Linked DNA regions of Stratiformator vulcanicus. The main gene of each other region encodes a partner of the protein of the gene in region 2 in a complex. Links are inferred from orthologs where the notes say so. Each region holds a gene or a part of one and is shown on either strand. Other genes may lie near its edges.

Evidence for each region.
Region 1: the proteins of pheS (region 2) and pheT are in contact, whole or in part, in a crystal structure (PDB 6P24), measured with the Escherichia coli proteins. The link is inferred for Stratiformator vulcanicus from one-to-one orthologs.

What each region holds. Positions count from the first base shown.
Region 1 is NZ_CP036268.1:4,720,967-4,730,884, forward strand. The notes cover bases 274-3,266. They hold pheT (phenylalanine--tRNA ligase subunit beta), read left to right. Parts: upstream 274-754; coding sequence 755-2,779; downstream 2,780-3,266. Other genes in these bases: Pan189_RS18835 (DUF898 domain-containing protein), read right to left, coding at 274-563. In the rest of the region: Pan189_RS18830 (cytochrome P450), read left to right, coding at 1-137; more of Pan189_RS18835, read right to left, coding at 225-273; tRNA dihydrouridine synthase DusB, read left to right, coding at 3,327-4,460; Pan189_RS18850 (alpha/beta hydrolase), read left to right, coding at 4,945-5,871; Pan189_RS18855 (hypothetical protein), read right to left, coding at 5,876-6,352; Pan189_RS18860 (hypothetical protein), read left to right, coding at 6,353-6,811; Pan189_RS18865 (SDR family oxidoreductase), read left to right, coding at 6,978-7,832; Pan189_RS18870 (hypothetical protein), read left to right, coding at 7,929-8,297; Pan189_RS18875 (CDP-alcohol phosphatidyltransferase family protein), read left to right, coding at 8,294-8,989; Pan189_RS18880 (phosphatidate cytidylyltransferase), read left to right, coding at 8,982-9,918.
Region 2 is NZ_CP036268.1:3,903,610-3,913,392, reverse strand. Bases 6,926-9,783 are described here. They hold pheS (phenylalanine--tRNA ligase subunit alpha), read right to left. Parts: upstream 8,927-9,783; coding sequence 7,925-8,926; downstream 6,926-7,924. Other genes in these bases: rpmI (50S ribosomal protein L35), read right to left, coding at 9,397-9,597; rplT (50S ribosomal protein L20), read right to left, coding at 8,963-9,325; Pan189_RS15520 (LysR family transcriptional regulator), read left to right, coding at 6,926-7,110. Also shown: mgtE (magnesium transporter), read left to right, coding at 1-1,124; Pan189_RS15540 (DUF1559 domain-containing protein), read left to right, coding at 1,615-2,721; Pan189_RS15535 (DUF1559 domain-containing protein), read left to right, coding at 2,782-3,885; Pan189_RS15530 (hypothetical protein), read left to right, coding at 4,018-4,389; Pan189_RS15525 (sulfatase family protein), read right to left, coding at 4,569-5,966; more of Pan189_RS15520, read left to right, coding at 6,208-6,925.

The DNA.
Region 1 (9,918 bases), 820 kb from region 2 along the record:
GGCCGACGACGCCCGTCCCGATGCTTCTGTCCGAGCCGGACGGAAAGTTCGAGGCCCAACCGATCTCAGGGACAGTCCTCGACCTCGTCGATTTTCACGAGATGCCCACGGCGGACGAGGCCAGCCAAGCGGCGTGATCGCCTCGCCGCGAACACACCGGCGTCCAAGAGAAGTGGTCCGAACCGATCTTTCATGCCGCTTGTCGGGTGACGAAGCGAGCCGCCCTATGATTTCGGCTTCGGGTCCGCCTTCGAATCGGGCTGAGGCTTCGATTTCGATTCCGGTTTTTGCTTCCGATCGGGCTTCGGGTCAGATTTCCGCCGGGGATCGGACTTTCGCTCTTCTTCCTTCATGTCGAGCAATTGCCGCGTGCGTTTGGCCGTGCGAAAGGCGAGCACGATCCCGTAGACGCAGATGAGGGCAAAGAACAGATAGCCGACCTTCCAAGTCGGATTCGGCACAATCGCCGCATTGCGCAGCGACGCACCAATGCCGAAGAGCATCGCGACCGCAATCGCGCCGTAGCCGATCGTGACGATTATTTTCCAGGTTTTGAAATTCATCCGGGTGGCTCGGCTCGCATCGGACAGCGGGAGCGGTCGGCAACCTTTCGTGACCGCTCACTCGGGAATACAGTAACCGACCGGTCGATCGCAAGAGTGTGACGAGAGTTAAGCCAAGACAAAGCCGCGCAACGCACAGCTAACCCGCGTAACGCACAGCCAAGCTGCGTGACGCAGCCACGGAGCATGGAATGATTGTCAGTCGTGAATGGTTGTCCGAATACGTCGACGTGGACATGCCGGTTGAGGAATTGACCGACCGGCTGACGTTCTCGGGCCTCAATCTCGAAGGGGTCGAAGAAGTCGGCGATGACGTCGCGATCGACCTCGAAGTCACCAGCAATCGCCCCGACTGCCTCGGCCACATCGGCGTCGCCCGCGAGATCGCCGTCCTCTACCAAATCGAACTGAAGCTCCCGCAGGCCGAGCCGCCCGCCTCCGACGAACAGACATCGGACGTCACTTCCGTCGAGATTCAGTGCCCCGACCTCTGCCCGCGCTACAACGCCCGCATCATCCGCGGCATCAAGGTCGGCCCCAGCCCCGATTGGCTCGTGCGTCGGCTCGAATCCGTTGGTATCAAATCGGTCAACAACGTCGTCGATGCGACCAACTATGTGATGCTGGAGACCGGCCAGCCGTTCCACGCTTTCGATCTCGCCAAGTTGAAGGAGGGCCGCATCGTCGTCCGCCGGGCAGCCAAACGCGAGAAGATCGAAGCGATCGATCACCAGACGTACGAACTCTCCGAAGAGATGTGCGTCATCGCCGATGCCGAGCGACCGGTCGCCGTCGCCGGCGTGATGGGCGGCTTCGATAGCGAAATCTCTAAGGGCACCACCGACATCCTGCTGGAGACGGCCCAGTTCGTTCCGCTTACGGTCCGCGGCACCGCCCGCAAGCTGAAGCTCTTCAGCCCGTCGCAGTTCCGGTTCGAGCGACTTGTCGATGCCACCCAGCTCGACTGGAACAGCCGCCGTTGCGCGGAGGTGATCCTCGACGTCGCCGGCGGGACTCTTTGTGCCGGTTCGGTCCACGCGGGCGAGGAAATTCCCACATCGCGCGAGCCGGTCGAGATGCGGTTCGGCCAGATTCCCCGGCTGCTCGGGATCGACATCGCCCCTGCAGAAGCAGTCAAAATATTGGAGCGCCTCGGCCTCAAGGTCGCAGGCAAAGTCACGGACGAGAAAGCAGCCTTTGTTCCCCCAAGCTGGCGGCCCGACCTCACGCGCGAGTGCGACCTGATCGAAGAGGTCGCTCGTATTTACGGATACGACGAGATCCCGGATGACGCAAATATTCCGGTTGAAGTGCCGACGTTGCCGAAGGCCGATGCCGTCCGGCAGCGAATGCGGGCGGTCCTCAATGGAGCCGGGCTCTCCGAAGCGATCACGATCACATTCATCAGCGAAGACCAGCAGGCGCTATTCGACCCGTACGCGGGCCAAGAGCCGCTGCGTGTTGACCATTCAAGCCGTCGGCACGAGCACATCCTCCGCCGCAGCCTCGTGCCGAGCCTGCTGATGTGCCGCCGCGAGAACGAACGTCACGGCACCGCCAACGCCGAGTTGTTCGAGATCGCGAAGACGTTTCTCGAAGCCTCACCCGGCAAGCCGTCGGCCGAACCGATGGTGGTTTCGGGGGTGACCGGTCGCGAGTTCGGCGATGTGAAGGGCATTGTCGAGTCGCTCGTCGAAGACCTCTGCCCCGACGCCGTGATCACCGCGCGCCCGGCGAAGCTGGACGCCTTCGCCGAGGGCCGGGCGGCGGAGCTGTCTCTCGGCGACACGCCCCTCGGCTGGGTCGGCGAACTCGATACGAACGTCTTGGAGTCGCCCACCCTCGACCTCCGCGGGGCCGCCTCGGCATTCGAATTGTTCGTCGACCCGCTCGTGGAGCGCGCAACGCTTCAGCGGACGTTCGAGCCAATCCCGCAGTTTCCGGCCGTCGAGCGCGACATTAATTTCATGCTCGCTGAACCGGTCACGTGGGAGAAGCTCTCCAACGTCGCCCTCGCCGCGGGGGGCGAATTGGTCGAGTCGGTCGAGTTCGCCAGCCAGTTCCGCGGCAAGCAGCTCGGCCCGAACAAGAAGTCCTACGTGATGCGGCTCGTCTTCCGCTCGCCCGAGGGCACCCTCACCGGCGATGAGGTCGACAAAGTCCAACAACAAATCGTCTCCGCCTGCGAACAGCAATGCGAAGCCGTCCAGCGATGAGCGCGACAAACACAAACCCGCAGCGCAAAGAAGTAACGCCCCCGAGCACAAGCCCGCAGCGCAAGCAAGGGACCACACGGGTGACCCTTACCGAAACCAACGACGCCGATTTCTGTACGCCCCCAGCGAATCTGACACCACCATTTCAGCCAAGAATGTTCAACGGGCGTTGCAAAATCTTCCTTACAATTGGAATCATTTCTCTGCTGCTCTCTTCGCTACCGTGGCTCGGCTATGGACGAGGCGCATTTGTCGTTCCCGGGTGGGACATTCATCTACCGACTCTATCACTAACAAGGGAGCATATGGTCCCTTTCGGCGAAGTCCTGACCGCAATTCTTGAATTGCCATTAACGCTGCTGAGCATTATCCGCCCGCTGGATTACTTTATTTACTTTCAAGGTGAAGGAGTGCGAACCGCACGACCGTTTACAATTTTCTTGTTCTGGCACTTATGCGGAGTGACGTTCGTTTGGCTATCGGTTCGGCCTTTAGTTTTTCCCGCAATTTACGGTCACCGTGAGAACTTCGATCTCAGGTCCAATTGATGTCCGATATTCATACTAAGTACAGCGAAGACTTGGCCCCGAGCAGACTGAATGATTTGTCCGAAGTTCCCTACCCCACCGGCCCTGTCCACTACGGCCCGCTCGAACTCCCCACGCGCTATCACCTCTCCCCCCTCGCGGGCTACACGAACCTCCCGTTCCGACGGATCGTCCGCGAACTCGGCGGCGTGGGCCTCGGCACGACCGACCTCGTCAACGCCCGCGGCCTCTTGGAAGGCAGCAATAAAACTTGGGAGTTGATCGAAACCTGCCCCGAGGACCGGCCCTTTGCCGTGCAGATCTTCGGCAACGACCCCGCCCGCATGGCCGAAGCCGCGCAGCTCCTTGAAAGCCGCGGCGTCGACTCGATCGACATTAATATGGGCTGCCCCGTCGACCGCATCACCAAGGTCGGGGCCGGGTCGAAATTAATGTGTGATGATCCGAATTCAACAGTGAACCTCGTCCGCACCGTAGTTGAAGCCGTTCAGATTCCCGTCACCGTCAAGATGCGGCTCGGCTGGGATTCAAAGCAACTCACCGCCCCCAAGTTCGCCCGTGAGTTCGAACAGGTCGGCGTCGCCGCCGTCGCGATCCATGGCCGCACCCGCGCTCAAGGCTTCTCCGGCGAGGTCGACCGCACCGGCATACAAAAGGTAGTAGAAGCGGTCGAGTGCATCCCCGTCGTGGGCAACGGCGATATTAGGAATGTTGAGGATGCACTCGCGATGTTCCGCGAGACCGGTTGCGACATCGTCTCGATGGGACGCGGCGCCCTGGCCAACCCGTGGATCTTCCGGCAACTCGTCGAGTGGGAGACGACCGGCACTTACTCCCCCGCCGGCACCTTCGACGACCGCCTCGGGCTTTTAAGAAAACAGCTCGGCTATTTAATGGAGCGGTTCGAGCCGGAGAAAGCGATCGTCCGCTTCCGCAAGATGGCCCACTGGTATTTAAAGTCGATGCGCGTCCGCGCCCCGCACCGCCATCAGTATCAAGTCGCCAAAACCCTCAAAGAAGTCGAAGCCGCCCTCGCCGCCATCAGCACCGCAGGCCCCGTCGGCGGCACACGGAACGGCTTACTGCCCGACATGCACGTGCCGGTACCGTCCGGGCCGGTGGAGCGGTGGTGAGAGACGAATCGACGCTTCCGACTGCCGTTCGCGATGTATAATTAACGGGATCAACGCCGAAAGAGTTCTGATGGCATAGCCGACGGTAAGGAGCAAGTCGCGTTTGAGCCGTACTTCACACTAATTAAGAATCCGCCGCCATGCGCATGCCCCTGATCCAGTAGTCGCCGGAGTTGAATCCGCCGATCGGGCCGCGTTCACAGCTCGCACTATTTATTAATCGTACCATTCCGACAGACCATTCCTCGTCACCTCTTAACAATTGGGAGTAATCAAGCATGGTTTTCGCCGATTTACTCCGAGCGAGCGCTTGCAGCGAGCGACACTTGTGTTGGATGCGGCCAAGTCACAGGCTGACCTGCGAAGCAATCTCAGCGATTTCGGCGATGCCTTGACGAAGAGCCCTTCCTCGCAGATTCCATTTAGGTCCATCCGATCGCCGCACCAGGCCGACACTTTGTCTCATTCACCGGGAGATACTTTGATGCAAAAATCACAGCCTTTTCTACTCGCGGCATGTTTTGCCCTGCTCGCAACTGCGACCGGAAACGGCGAAGACGCTCCGCGGTCTGTTCGCGAATACAAGGTGCATCAGGGGTTGAGGTATCCCACGGCGGAGCCGAGGCTCAAGCTCGACCTGTACGTCCCGCTCGACGCGGCTGAGCCGATGCCCTGCGTCGTTGTGATTCAAGGCGGAGGGTTCAAGCCGCAGACCGGCCAGCGATTTCGTCCCATGGCCGAACACCTCGCAGAGCACGGGTTTGCCGCGGCACTGATCTCTTATCGGGGCCGACCGAAGCACACCTATCGGGAGACCATGGCCGATGTCGAAGCCGCTGTTCGCTTCATCCGCGAGATCAGCGACGAATACGGCATCGACCCCGATCGAATCGGAGCGATGGGACGATCCGCGGGCGCGACGCTGGCGGTACTCTTAGCCGTCACGCCTGAGAAGAACGAAGGTCGACAGGCGGGCAACGACGAACCGTATCCAGCACGCATTCAAGCGGCCGTCGGCATCGCGGGCGTCTACGATTTCGTCGGCCGGTTCGTCGACCGGGAGCAGATCGCGATTCAGCCCAACCTCGACACCAAACTCGTCACGAACGGGGAATGGATCGGCTCCACCTACGCGCCGACGGACAAGGACTGGCTGAGGGCATCGGCGATCAATCATGTCGACGCCGAGGACCCGCCGATTCTGCTGCTGCACAGCAAGAACGATCGCACCGTCCCGTGGCAGCAGTCGCAGAGAATGCACGCGGAACTGGCAAAAGCCGGTGGTTCTGCTGAACTTGAAATCAGCGACAACGGCGGACACTCCGGCCCTCGAAATTCGAAGACCAAGATGGTCGCGTTCTTCGAAAAGATGCTCGGCGAACGCGGCAGTTCGCCGGCACCTGTGGAGTGAAATCTCAGAAAGAATTTCCTGACCGGCTGTAACACCTCCCGAGCCCCGTCGCTTCCCTGTGTATCGGGAAGACAAACAACTCAAAACCTAAGACGGGACACGAATCATGAACGGGCTGACCAAAACGCTGACTGCTGCTGCTGTGGCTTTCGGAATGATCATCGCCACGGGTGACGCCTTCGCCGGCGATCGCAACAATCGCCGCGGTGGAAACAACGGAGGCGGCAGCCGCATGAAGCAAGTCATGAACCGCTTCGGCGGCCAGAATCAGCAGCGATCTCACAATCGTTCCAGCGGTGGCGGCAACCGATTCAGCGGCCAGATTCACCGAGGAAACAAAAACGGAAATCACCACAACAACTTCCGGAACGATCGGCACCGCTTCGACAACCACCGTTTCGGGCACCAAAACGACCGGCATCGCAACGGCCACTTCACCGGCCACCACAATCGGCACCACGCTCACCGAAACGTCAAACACGTGACGGGCTACTTCGGCTACCGTCACCACAAGCCGACCGTCGCCCCCTGCTACTACGGATTCGATGCCGGCTACATCGCGACGGCCCGACCGGTTCGGCCTTCGGTCACTATCGTACAGAACGCTCCCTCGCTTGGAGCATGGGGCCTCGCCCCGGCGGCACCGGCCGCTCCTGTTGCCGCAACGCCCGAATATGTCGGCACTTGGACCGCCCAACCGAGCGAAGGCGTCATCGTGACCCTGAGCCTCGAAGCAAATGGCAACTTCGTTTGGCAGGTCAAGAACAACGGCCAACAGACGCAGTTCGGTGGAACCTACCAACTCGACGGCGATCAACTCTCCCTCGTCAACGCCGATGCCGGCAACCTGACGGGAACGATCACCTGGCAGAACGGCGGCTTCGGCTTCCTCCGAGACAACGCCCCGGAAGGTGACGCGGGACTGAATTTCGCCGGCTGAGTCGCAGCCGCCCACTCCCACGAGTCCCATCGATCACCCGACACCGACAATTCGGTGTCGGGTTTCTTTTTGCGCCGTGCAATTTCCCACGGATCAGCGCAACGTAGCGACCCAAATCGATCGAACATAAGGTGAGGTCTTACGCGAAACCGAGGGAGTCTCCACCATGAAAATTGCCGTCACGGCCGCGAGCGGTCACCTTGGCCGGGAAGTCATTAAAGCCACAGCAAGGCTTGCTCGAAACGACGAGATCATCGGCCTCGCCCGAACCCCTGAAAAAGCTCAATCACTTGGAATTGAAATCCGACCCGGCGACTACGACTCGCCGCGCGAACTCGAAAATTCGTTGCAAGGGGTCAATACCCTGCTGCTCGTCTCCGGCATGGCTTCCCCCGAACAGAGAATTAAACAACACCGCAACGTGATCGATGCCGCCAAACGGACCGGGGTGAGCAAAATCGTCTACACCAGTGTGCAAGGCGCCGAAGAAGACACGGGTTTCTCGCCTGTCGTCCAAAGTAATCGCCAGACGGAAGAAGATGTTCGCAACTGCGGATTGCAATGGGCCCTCGGCCGCAACGGCATCTATATCGAGCCGGATGTCGAGTACGTCGAGACGTACAAACAACGCGGCGAGATCGTAAACTGTGCCGGCGACGGCCTGTGCGGCTACACGACACGCCCGGAACTTGCTCACGCTTACGCCCGAATGCTGACGGACTCACAGCACGACGGGAAAATCTATAATCTTCACGGCGCGCCCATGACCCAGCAACAATTGGCGGACTACCTCAACGAAGCCTTCGGCCTTAATTTACAATATCGGGCGATATCGGTCGCAGACTTTCGCGAGCAACGTGTCGCAGAACTCGGCGAGTTCATCGGCAATGTGATCGCGGGAATCTATGAAGGCATTCGCCACGGTGCGGCGAACAACGACAGTCATTTCGCCGAGGCAGCAGGCCGGGCGCATCAGAGTTGGCCATCTTACTTCGATGGACTCACACAACATTCATTTTGAGCGCCGTATAGGTCGACCGCGCGAGCGCCACTCATTAAGTCACTGGCGAGAATTGGCGGGCACTGGGCATCCCGTTACACATATTTTGAGGACTGAATGCAAACACCACTCGCATCGATATTTCTTTTTCTTCTCGCCTCGCTATTCGGGGCGGTCGGGCAGTTCCTGTATAAATCGGGAACGGAACAGGTGACGTCCCACGGTCAGGGGACGTCGGTTCTCAGCTATGTGGCGAACTGGAGAATACTCGTCGGCGTCGTCTGTTATATCGCCGTCATGGTTTTGTTCGTCGCGGCATTTAAGAGAGGAGGTGAACTTCGCGTTTTATATCCGATCTACGCCACGACCTTTATCTGGGCCGCGTTGATCGGCCTGTTCGCCTATGGCACGAATATCAGCCTCGTCAATATCTTCGGCATGATCCTTCTGATTCTCGGAATGTTTCTTATGGGGTGGACGCGATGATCGACTCCCCCGCGGGCCGCCGCCCGCTCAAGACCCGAGACTGGCGATTCTTCCAGCGCCTCGCCGCATGGCTGGCAACGACGCCGATTACACCCAACATCATCTCGGCCACCAGCATTTTCTTTGGATTGGCAGCCGGCACCTTGCTCGCATTTACTCCCCATGTCGGCGATGACATCATCGTGAAGGTGATTTGGCTGACCGCAGCGGCTTGCCTGCAGGCGCGATTAATTGCCAACCTGCTTGACGGAATGGTCGCGATTGAGGGTGGCAAGGCGTCGGCTATCGGAGAACTATTTAATGAAGTGCCCGATCGCGTTTCCGACAGTGCGATCTTTATCGGCGCCGGCTACGCCATCGGCAGCGTACCGGAGTTTGGGCTTCTTGCCGCTCTCGTCGCGATCTTTGTCGCCTATGTGCGTGCAATCGGAGCGAGCGTCGGAGTCGGGCAAGTATTTCTCGGCCCAATGGCCAAACAGCAAAGAATGGCCGTCCTCACGCTGGCTTTGGTTTTATGCGGATTGCTGCCAGCCAGTTGGCAACCGGTCCATTCACCATCCGGAATCGGGATCATCGGGGTGGTCCTCATCGCAGTTGCCGCCGGCGGCGTTGTGACGGCGATTCGACGCTTAATGCGAATCGCGAACCTGATGCGGGCGAGAGCGACTGATGGAGCCGCAACCGATGTCTGATCAAATCCCGCCACAGGTCTATTACACGCTCGGTGGAATATTCGCGACGCTCGCCGTTGCCTCCTTAATTACTTGGGGAGTGCGCCGTGGACGACCAGACTCGAATGTGAAAGAGGTGTCCCAACGGGTCCGCACATGGTGGGTGATCGTAGGACTATTTGGCATCGCATTAGTCCTCGGGCACACAGCCTCGGTCCTATTCTTTGCGCTCGTCAGCTTCCTTGCTTTCAAAGAGTTTTTGACTCTTATTCCCACTCGTCGAGCTGACCATCGCGTCTTATTCCTCGCTTATCTTTCAATTCCGTTTCAGTATTATTGGGTCTACTCGGAGTTTTATGGGATGTTTATCGTCTTCATCCCCGTCTACCTCTTCATGCTGATCCCGACCCGAATGGTGATTGTCGGTGAGACAAGCGGCTTTCTCAGGGCGTCTGGAACCCTCCACTGGGGTTTAATGACGACCGTCTTCAGCGTATCGCACGCCGCGTTTCTGCTGGCCCTTGTGCCGTCCGAACAGGCACGCGTCACGGCGGCGTGGCCCGACGGTTCCGAGGCACAACTGGCGGGACCGGCCCTGTTGCTGCTGCTCGTGTTCCTGACGCAATTCAATGACATCGCACAGTTTTGCTGGGGCAAACTGCTCGGGAAGCGTAAGATTGTTCCGACCGTCAGCCCCGGCAAGACCGTCGCCGGATTGATCGGCGGTGTCGCTTCGACCGTCGTTTTGGCAGCGGTGATCGGCCCGTATCTGACGATTCTCGATTTGCCCCGCGCGCTGATCGCAGGGCTGATCATCGGCCTCGGCGGGTTCGCCGGGGACGTGTCCATCTCCGCATTAAAGCGTGACCTCGGCGTAAAGGACTCGGGGTCGATCCTGCCCGGCCACGGCGGGATACTCGACCGAATCGACAGCCTCACTTTCACCGCCC
Region 2 (9,783 bases):
TGCCGCCCGAGTTCGCCGCCGACCTGCTGGAGGCGTTGCCCAGCGATACCCGGGCCGACGTCATTAATGAGCTGGAGAAGGACGACGCCGAGGCAATTCTTGAGGAGATGGATCCTGAGGAAGCCGAGTCGGCCCGCGAGCTGGCCCAGTACTCAGATGACGTCGCCGGCGGTTTGATGATCACCGAACTCGTCCGCTACGACGAGTCTTCGACGGTGCAGGACGTCATCGACGATATGCGGGAGAACGCCGACCGCTATCGCGATTATGACGTGCAGTACGCCTTCATCGTCGACGCGGACGAGCGACTGACGGGGGTCCTCCGCCTGCGCGATCTGCTGCTGTCGCGGCGAGCGAAACCGGTTCTCGATCTGATGATCCGGAATCCGCTCGCCGTACGTGACGACATGACGCTGGAAGAGCTGGAAACGTTTTTCGACGAGCATAACTTCATCGGCGTTCCCGCCGTCGATGGGGCCGGCCGGATGCTCGGGGTCGTGCGGGCCTCTGCGGTCGAAGAACGTCTTGGCGAACGCAAGGACCTCGCTTACTTAAATACGCAGGGGCTGATTAAAGAAGAAGTCCGTTCGATGCCGCTGTTTCGGCGGTCATCGCGGCGTCTCGCCTGGCTGAGCGTCAATATTTTCTTAAATATCATCGCGGCGAGTGTGATTGCGCTCTATCAGGACACGCTGGCCTCGGTGATCGCGTTGGCGGTCTTCTTGCCGATCATCTCGGACATGAGCGGCTGCAGTGGGAATCAGGCGGTCGCGGTGAGCGGCCGCGAACTCGCGCTCGGCCTCGTCCGCCCGGCCGAATTAATGTGGGTGTGGGGGAAAGAACTCGCCGTCGGCTTAATTAACGGCTCCGCCCTCGGACTCTTAATCGGAATCGTAGCTTATTTATGGAAGGGGAATGTCTTCCTGGGACTGGTGGTCGGCTCAGCCCTGTTTCTAAACACCGTTGTCGCCGTCAGCATCGGTGGCCTCGTCCCGCTCATCCTCAAGCGATTCGACGTCGACCCCGCCGTCGCCTCCGGCCCGATCCTCACCACCGTCACCGACATGTGCGGCTTCTTCTTCGTACTGGGGCTGGCGACATTGCTGCTGTCGAAGCTGGTTTGAGGATCACAGAAGTGGATTAACCGGATGGCCGGTGGCAAACGCCAAGGCGTACGTCGTTCGCGGATTGCTGGACGCGGTGGCGTCGATGTGCACGGCTCGCATCAATGTACTATCTCTGGCTGGGCCGAGAGGTCTACACTGGCCAAGTTACACTGTCTCGCCGAGAGGGTTTAGGGTATTTCACTTAAATTTCGAGAAGTGATGTGATGGTGCGTTCACACCTCTCCGGGGGAATCACCGAATCTTGCCAATTTGTAAAAAATTGATGAGAAAGCCAGTTTCATAAGATTATACTGATGTGCTGACCCGTCTAAACAATGAAATGTAGAGCCAGTCACACATTACGACGGGGCTTTCTGCCGCGTTTCACGAGTATTTCTACTTAGTCTCGGCGTGTGCTAATTCTATCGGCGCAGGCTTGGGCATTCATTTTGGATCATTCGATCCGCGGTCGTCTGTGACCGTCAGTCATATCACTCGGAGACCGAAGATGCTCTGTCATTCAGGCACGAGCCGCGAACATCGCGGTTTCACGCTGATCGAGTTGTTGGTCGTCATCGCGATTATCGCGATCCTCATAGCCCTGCTTTTGCCCGCGGTCCAGCAGGCACGGGAAGCCGCAAGGCGCTCGCAGTGCAAGAATAATTTGAAGCAAATCGGTCTCGCACTTCACAACTACCACGATGTCTACGGCTCCTTCCCGATCGGATACATTACTGAGGGCCAGGGAACGCACTACAACCAGAACGGTGTCGGTTCGGGCGGCGCGGTCGGTTGGGCTTGGGGTGCCGGCCTCCTGCCCTATCTCGAGCAGGAGGCTCTGGCGGTTCAATTGGATTTCGATGTGTCGCCCCGTCATCCGAACAACTCCGATCTGACCGATACGGTGATCCGAACCGTAATTTGCCCGTCGACGCAAGCTCCCAAGAAGACGACGGCCGGAAACGAAGCCGTGGCCACCTACCGCGGGAACTTTGGTATCGGTTTCGGAGGCGACTACAACTTCCCGAAACCGGACCGCCAATTCGGTGCGAAGAAGTCGGACGCGCGATGGTGCGGGATGTTCATGTTCAACGACGTGATCAAAATTCGAGATTTTACGGATGGTTTATCGAGCACCATTGCCGTCGGCGAAACGGACTTCCGAACGTCAGGGGGATCAAGATGGTACGGGTCTGCTTCGTACCGCAGCCAAAACGGATTGACCTACACCGATCTTGGAAACATTGATGCCCCCGAGGTATTGGGGGGGAGCGTCCATGGTCTCAACGTGATCGAATTCTGGTACGCGCCCGCGAATGGGTACCGGGGAAGCAAGATGGGTTGGAGAAGCGTGCATCCCGGCGGAGCACATTTTCTCATCGCCGATGGCTCGGTCCATTTTCTCAATGAAAACATCGACGATTCGCTGAGGAGTTTGGAATCGGCGCATGGGACAGTGTCCGGGTTCTCTCTTGGCACCATTTACGATAACCAAAGCAGTAACGATCCCACCAACCCCGCAACTTGGGACAGCGGCGCCAACTTTGAGGCCGCGATGGGTGTGTATCAGCGTTTGACGGCAAGAAATGACGGTCGACCGCTCGGAAAATTCTAAGCCGGTACCGTCTGTGGCAGCATCAGGACCAGTCACTTCAAATCGCTCAGGGAGCGGACAATGAACACTCGCAAAACCCGAAAGGGATTTACGCTCATCGAGTTACTCGTGGTCATCGCGATCATTGCCATTTTGATCGCCTTGTTATTGCCGGCAGTTCAGCAGGCTCGGGAAGCGGCCCGTCGCTCATCGTGCCAGAACAATCTCAAGCAGATCGGTCTAGCGTTTCATAATTTCTATGACGTCAAGAATCGGCTCCCCTACGGAAAGATTCGTGAGGCCCCCGGCCTTAACGATGCCAGCCGAAACGTAGGCTGGAGCGGCGAGATACTGCCCTATCTCGACCAGGCGGCTGTTGCATCGCAGGTCAATCTGTCCGACCGATTCGATCAGTGGCCTAACCAATTGCAAACGGCATTTGTGCCGACATACCGCTGCCCGTCCGATATCGCGCCTAAGACTGATGTCACGCCGGGAGACAGCTATCAACACACCGTCTCCAGCTACTGCATGAATGCGGGGGCATGGCCCTCTGGCGTCAACCGCGAGGAAGGGGCTTGCAGTTCCCATTGGGGACAGGCCATGTCTTCCGCCGCCGCCTACTCCCCTTATGCGAACCCGGCTGTCGATCAGCACAAGCAACGACCGTTCGAAGTTTCTTGGGAGAATATGACCGACGGTACCTCGAACACGCTGCTCGTCGGCGAAGTCACTTGGGAACGTTCGGACCATCAGCGGGCGTTCGGAACTGACGGAACAAACAATACCGGGTGGCAATTGGGACGAATCGCGTTTTATCCACCAAACCCGGATGCCACGGTCCGTACGGTGAAATGGACTGACAGCGGGTGGGACGCCTCCGCAACTCCACCGACGGCCGCAGAATTAAAGACGATCCGTGATCCGAATTACTATTCGTTTCACAGCAACCACTCCGGCGGCGCCCAGTTCGTCCTGGCCGACGGATCGGTCCATTTCATTTCCGACAACATCGAATCTGTTGAACCCGATTCTGCTGACGAAGCAAAATTCTGGGATGCGGGCGACAACTGTTTTGATAAAGGCACGTACGACAAGAAAGCACTGCGTGGAGAGTTAAACGGTCTCGGCGTCTATCAGTACCTTTCCCTGATGAATGACGGGAATAGCGTGGGAGATTTCTAAGCCCACTCGTTCGAAACTCAACGAGGACGCTCGACATCGAGTCGGGTGTCCTCATTTCTTTTGGAGATACGCACGCGTATATTCGCTTCGCCCACTTCGTTCCAAAGACGCCGGAGACAAGTCGCTGTGAGAATGGTTTGTTTATTGCTTCTTTCCGTCATCAGTTGCGGAACCATGGGTTGCGACGGAAGTCCCGACCCCTATGACACCTCGAAGGTTCCGGTTACGCCCACTTTTGATACGGCCGAACAATACTTGGCAGCGACCAAGCAGCAGGTACTTGACTATGTGCAACAGTACCAAAGCGATGCTCAAGGGGCGTGGGATAATACCGATACCGGGTTTCAACTCGTGTATGACTCGCATCCGAAACTGAGCGATCGCTCCAAGCAGCAGATCGATCAGTTGGAGGCGGTCGGGCGCGACATTGAAGCCATCGAGAAGCCGGGGCCAAATGTGCTCAATTTGCTTTCTAAGGCGAAATCGCTCGCAGAGAGTCTATAGCGTTCGGAATCCAGAGCCTCACCGGTGCCCGATCTCCCGCCAAACGGACTCGAGTACGATCCAAACCTCCGCCTCGATACATCGCGGTGACCGGTTACTGAGGTCTCCGCTTGGTGCGTTCGAAACGAATTAGTAATAGATGCCTTCGCGGGTTTATGGCTCTGCAGTTGAAATGCCAATTAAGGTGACCGCAGGCGCCAGGGTTCGCGGGCGTTGGTTTCGATTTCGGTATCGAGCTCGCGCATTCGCTTTTTTAGCCGGGCGACGATGTCCGGGTGATCGGCGACGAGATTGTGCTGCTCGCCGATATCTTCGGACAGGTTGAACAGCATCACGTTCGGTGACTTCAGCGAGTTCTGTTTGCCCTTAGCGGGCTTGATGAGAAGTTTCCAGTCGCCCTGCCGGAGGCCTTCGATATTTCCACGGGACGAATAATGGACGAACTCCGTCCGCGGACTTGCTGAATCCGAAAAAAGAGTTTCCGAAACGTCGAGGCCGTCAATTTTATTCTCCTCGGGCAGCGTGGAATCGGTTAGCGCAGCGATCGTCGGCAGCAGATCCATTGTCGTGACCAGTTCATCGCAGACTGTGCCGGCCGGAATTCGAGACGGTCCCCACATGATGCAAGGAACCCGTTGACCCCCTTCGAAGGTGGTCCCCTTCCCCGCCCTTAACGGTCCGGCCGATCCGCCGTGATTTTTAAACTGAAGCCAAGGGCCGTTGTCCGACGTGTAAATGACATAGGTGTTGTCCGACAAACTGAGATCGCGCAGTTGGCTCATCAATCGGCCTACCTCTTGGTCGATATGCTCAATGACACACTTGTAAGCGTTCTGCGGGTCGGGATCGTAGACGTCCTCGGGGACGTAGAGCGGGATGTGCGGCATGGTGTGCGGGAGATAAACGAAGAACGGTCGATCTATATTCTTGGTAATGAAGTCGATTGCTTCGTCGGTATAACGCCGCGTGACGGTCCGCTGGTCGACCGGCAGTTCGACGATTTCTTCATTACGCATTAAGGGCGTGTTCCATTTCGTGACGGCAGTCGACTGATTTCGCCACAGTTCATCCGAACTTAATTTCGGCTTCCCTTTATTGTCCGGATGATTCATGTCATTCGAATAAGGAATGCCGAGATACGTATCGAACCCGTTCTGCTGCGGCAGCGTTTCGGGGTGATGGCCCAAATGCCACTTTCCGAAGCAGGCTGTGGCGTAACCGAGCCCGCTGAGATGGTCCGCGATTGTGTATTCATCGGGATGCAGCCCCTTCGCGGAATGTGGGAACAGCACGTGTCGGTGCATCCCGACTCGCTTTGGATAGCAGCCGGTCAGCAGTGCCGCGCGGGACGGCGTGCAGACCGGCGAGGCGACCATAAAGCTGGTGAAGCGGCGGCCTTCATCAGCCATGCGATCGATGTTCGGCGTCTGAATCGTCTCGGAACCAAAACAACCGAGGTCGCCATAACCTTGGTCATCGGCGAAGATGATCACAAAGTTGGGCTTGGGATCGGCCGCGTCGACGGGAAGCGGAAGCATCACGGCCAAAGCGGCAATTAGGCAAAGCGATCGAAACATGGGCGAGCGATCTTGTTTGTGGCGCGAGGTAAGAAATCTTCATGAGGAAGCCGGGTCATAATAGCCGTCGGGCCGACTTGAAATCGTGCGAAGTCTGATCTGATCAGTATTTCTCTGCGTACATCTTGGCAAGTAAGTTTAGTCGTTCGATCAATCATTATGCCATCGGTGCTCGATATCTCCAGTGCATTCATATAGTGTGCCGAATGTTTTGCATGCATAGGTGTGGGCGAGTGGAAGCATGGAATTTGATCAACTTCGCTATTTCTTGGCCTTGTCGACGAGGGAGAACTTCACGAGGACCGCGGCTGAACTCGGCATCTCGCAGCCGGCTCTGAGCCGATCGATTCAAAAGCTCGAGGAAGAACTTGGCCAACCGCTTTTTGATCGCCGAGCCCGAGCAGTGACGCTGACCGATGCGGGGCAACTTTTGCAGTCAAGGGCCCGGCAGGTATTAACGTTAGTCGATGAGACGAAAGCTGAAATCTCCGACGACGGGCGCAGTGGTCGAATTCGGATCGGGGCCATTCCGACGATCGCGCCCTATTTCTTGCCGGAATTACTCGGCCGGTTCGCGGAAGAATTTCCGGGGGCCTCAGTGATCGTTCGTGAGCAGACGACTGACTTACTTCTTAAAGCGATCACACAGGGAGAAGTCGATTTGGCCGTCGTCGCCTTACCCTTCCCGGCTAAGTACATCGAAATCGAAGAATTGTTTGCCGAAGAACTCTTTCTGGTCCTGCCGCCCGGTCATGACTTAATTCAGAAGACAAGTATTCGCCTGACCGATATTGAACCGCTTCCCTTCGTGCTTCTCGACGAAGCGCACTGCCTGTCGGACAACATCGTCTCGTTCTGCCGAAATCGGAATTTTCATCCCGTCTCGGTCGAGCGGACCAGCCAATTGGCGATGGTGCAAGAGCTGGTCGCGCTGTCGCACGGCATTTCGATGATCCCGGCGATGGCCCGCGATGTTGATGGGAGCGGACGTCGTGTTTACCGCTCGCTCAGCGGAAAGAAGCCGACCCGAACGATTGCGGCGGTCTGGAACCCCTATCGATTTCAAAGCCGACTGCTGGAGGCCTTTAAGGACCGGCTGCGGGTGTATGCAGCTGAGAAGGCGACCCGACATGGCGACGGTTAATTTTTGAGACAACAACCATCGGGCTGTGGTTGTTACGCGTCAGGCAATATTTTGTAGAGCTGCGCAACCATCTTTCCATGGTTGGAGGAACACACGGTGCGCACCGCCTCTGTTCGCCCCGCCGGTGGGAGCAGTCATCTGACTGCGTTATCCCCATGCGGCGGATGTTGCCGCGGCAAAACTGCCGGGCGCGCGTCCGTTTTTTTTTAAGAGCTGTCAGCTATCGGCTGTCAGCTACCAGCAAGACTTGGGTAGCCCGGCCTTTCATGGCCGGGTGCCGACAGGCACAAGATGCCGTTCGAGAACATTAAGAGAGAGTTGGAGGCCGACTGCGAGAGTGAAATTAATGAATTTCGAGTGGCACGGACAACGTCCGTGCGGCGCAGCCGCCAGAGTATTCAGCTACCGGCCATAATTAACATTGGACGCCGGACTGGTAGGGACATCTCTGCCCAGATGCTCTTGTCGCTGCGCGACCCGGACGTTGTCCGGGCCACACTTTGATTTACTGTTTGAGAACAATATGAGATCGTTGAAGGCCGACGACGGGAGTGCAATTAATAAATCCCGAGTGGCACGGACAACGTCCGTGCGGCGCAGCCGCCAGAGCATTCAGTTGCCGGCCACAATTAACATTGGACGCCGGACTGGTAAGGACATCTCTGCCTGAGTGCTCTTGTCGCTTCGCGACCCGGACGATGTCCGGGCCACTCTTAAACGGGTAGCCCGGCCATGAAAGGCCGGGCTACCCGCGTTACCCTAATGCACCCGCTCCTTCACCTCTCCTCTTCGCCCGTCTCGCCCTTCCCGCGCCCTAAAACTGGCCGAGGAATCGCAGGTCGTTTTTGACGAACTGGCGGATGTCGGAGACGTTGTAGCGTCGCATGGCGAAGCGCTCGACGCCCAGGCCGAAGGCGAAACCGGTGACGGCTTCGGGGTCGTACCCGACCGCTCTCATGACGTTTGGATCGACGACGCCGGCGCCGCCGATCTCAATCCACTGGCCGTCCCAGTACATGTCGACTTCGACCGACGGCTCGGTGAAAGGAAAGAAGGATGGTCGGAAGCGGACGGCGACGTCGCCGCCGAGGTAAGCATCGGCGAATTTGGAGAGGACGGTCTTGAGCTGCGCCATCGTGACGCTCTCCCCGACCATTAACCCTTCCATTTGGTGAAACATGCTCAGGTGGGTGTCATCGTGTTCGTCCGGTCGATAGACGCGGCCGATCGAGACGATCCGCACCGGAGGCGGCGTGTGCTCCATCGTGCGGATCTGCACCGTCGAGGTCTGACTGCGAAGCAGCGTCTGCCCGCCGGCGGCGGCTTCGGCGGTCGCCAGATAGAAGTTGTCGAGCGGGTCACGGGCCGGGTGCTCCGGCGGGATATTCAGGGCGACGAAGTTGTGCTGCTCGTCTTCGAGTTCGGGTCCTTCGACCACCGAGAACCCGAGCCGGGTCATGATCTCTTTGAATTCTTCGATCGTCTGCGTGAGCGGGTGCAGCGAGCCGCGCGATAATCGATTTCCCGGCAGCGTGACGTCGAGGCCTTCGACCTCCGCAGCAGGCTTTGCGAGTTCAACCTTGCGGGCTTCGAGCTGCCCGCTGACTCGCTGCTTGACCTCGTTGAACTGCTTGCCAACGGCTGGCCGGTCTTCGGGGGCGACTTTGCCGAGCACCGATTGCAGGTCTTTGAGCCGGCCTTTTTTCTTACCGAGGAATTCGACACGCGCCGCCTCGAGCTCGTCGGTGGACGAGGCGCCGGCGATGGCCGCCAGTGCGGCCTGCTCGTATTCATCGAAGGAAGCCGCAATGTCCATCGCCGTCTCCGCGAAAGGCTCCTGCCTCGGCGGGAATTACGCCGCCTGCTTAGCGGCAGAGCGAACGATCTCCACGATCTCGTCGAAGATCGCCGGATTGTTGATCGCCAACTCGCTGAGGCTCTTGCGGTCGAGTTCGATTTCGGCCTTCTTCAAGCCGTAGATGAACTGCGAGTAGCTCATACCCCGCATGCGGACTGCGGCGGTGATGCGGGTGATCCAGAGCCGACGGAAATCTCGCTTGCGGACCTTGCGGTCGCGGTAGGCGAAAGCGCGGGAACGGATGACCGTCTCTTTGACGGTGCGCAGCAATTTCGAGCGTCCGCCGCGGTTACCCTTGGCTTCGTTGAACAGCCGCTTCTTCTTTTGGCGGCGTGCTTTGCCGATCCGAACACGCATAACGCTACTCGATTCCAGAATCTCAAAATGAATTTACGCGACCCGGAGCAATCCTCGGGTCGGAGATGAACCTACATGCCCGGTTGAAGGGCTTCGACGATCTTCTTGGCGATCGGGCCGCTCACGACTTCGCCATGGCGCAGCCGCAACTTCCGCTCGCCCGCCTTCTTACCCATGCGGTGGTGGCGGTTCGCCGAGCGGTGTTTGAGCTTGCCCGAAGCGGTCACCTTGAACCGCTTCTTCATGCCTTTGTGGGTTTTGCGCTTGTGCATCGGTATTGCAATCGATCCTGCCACAAGGGCGGGAACGCTTTCTCTCAGTATTTCCGGAAGGAAGGGCGAGAAGTATATCGGTACCCACGGCATTGATGCCAGCGAGCCGCGCCCAAAAATTCGTTCGTCTGATCGTTATAACGCCGTCGGTCGCGTCAAACCGCGATTCCAATGGCCCTGCTACCG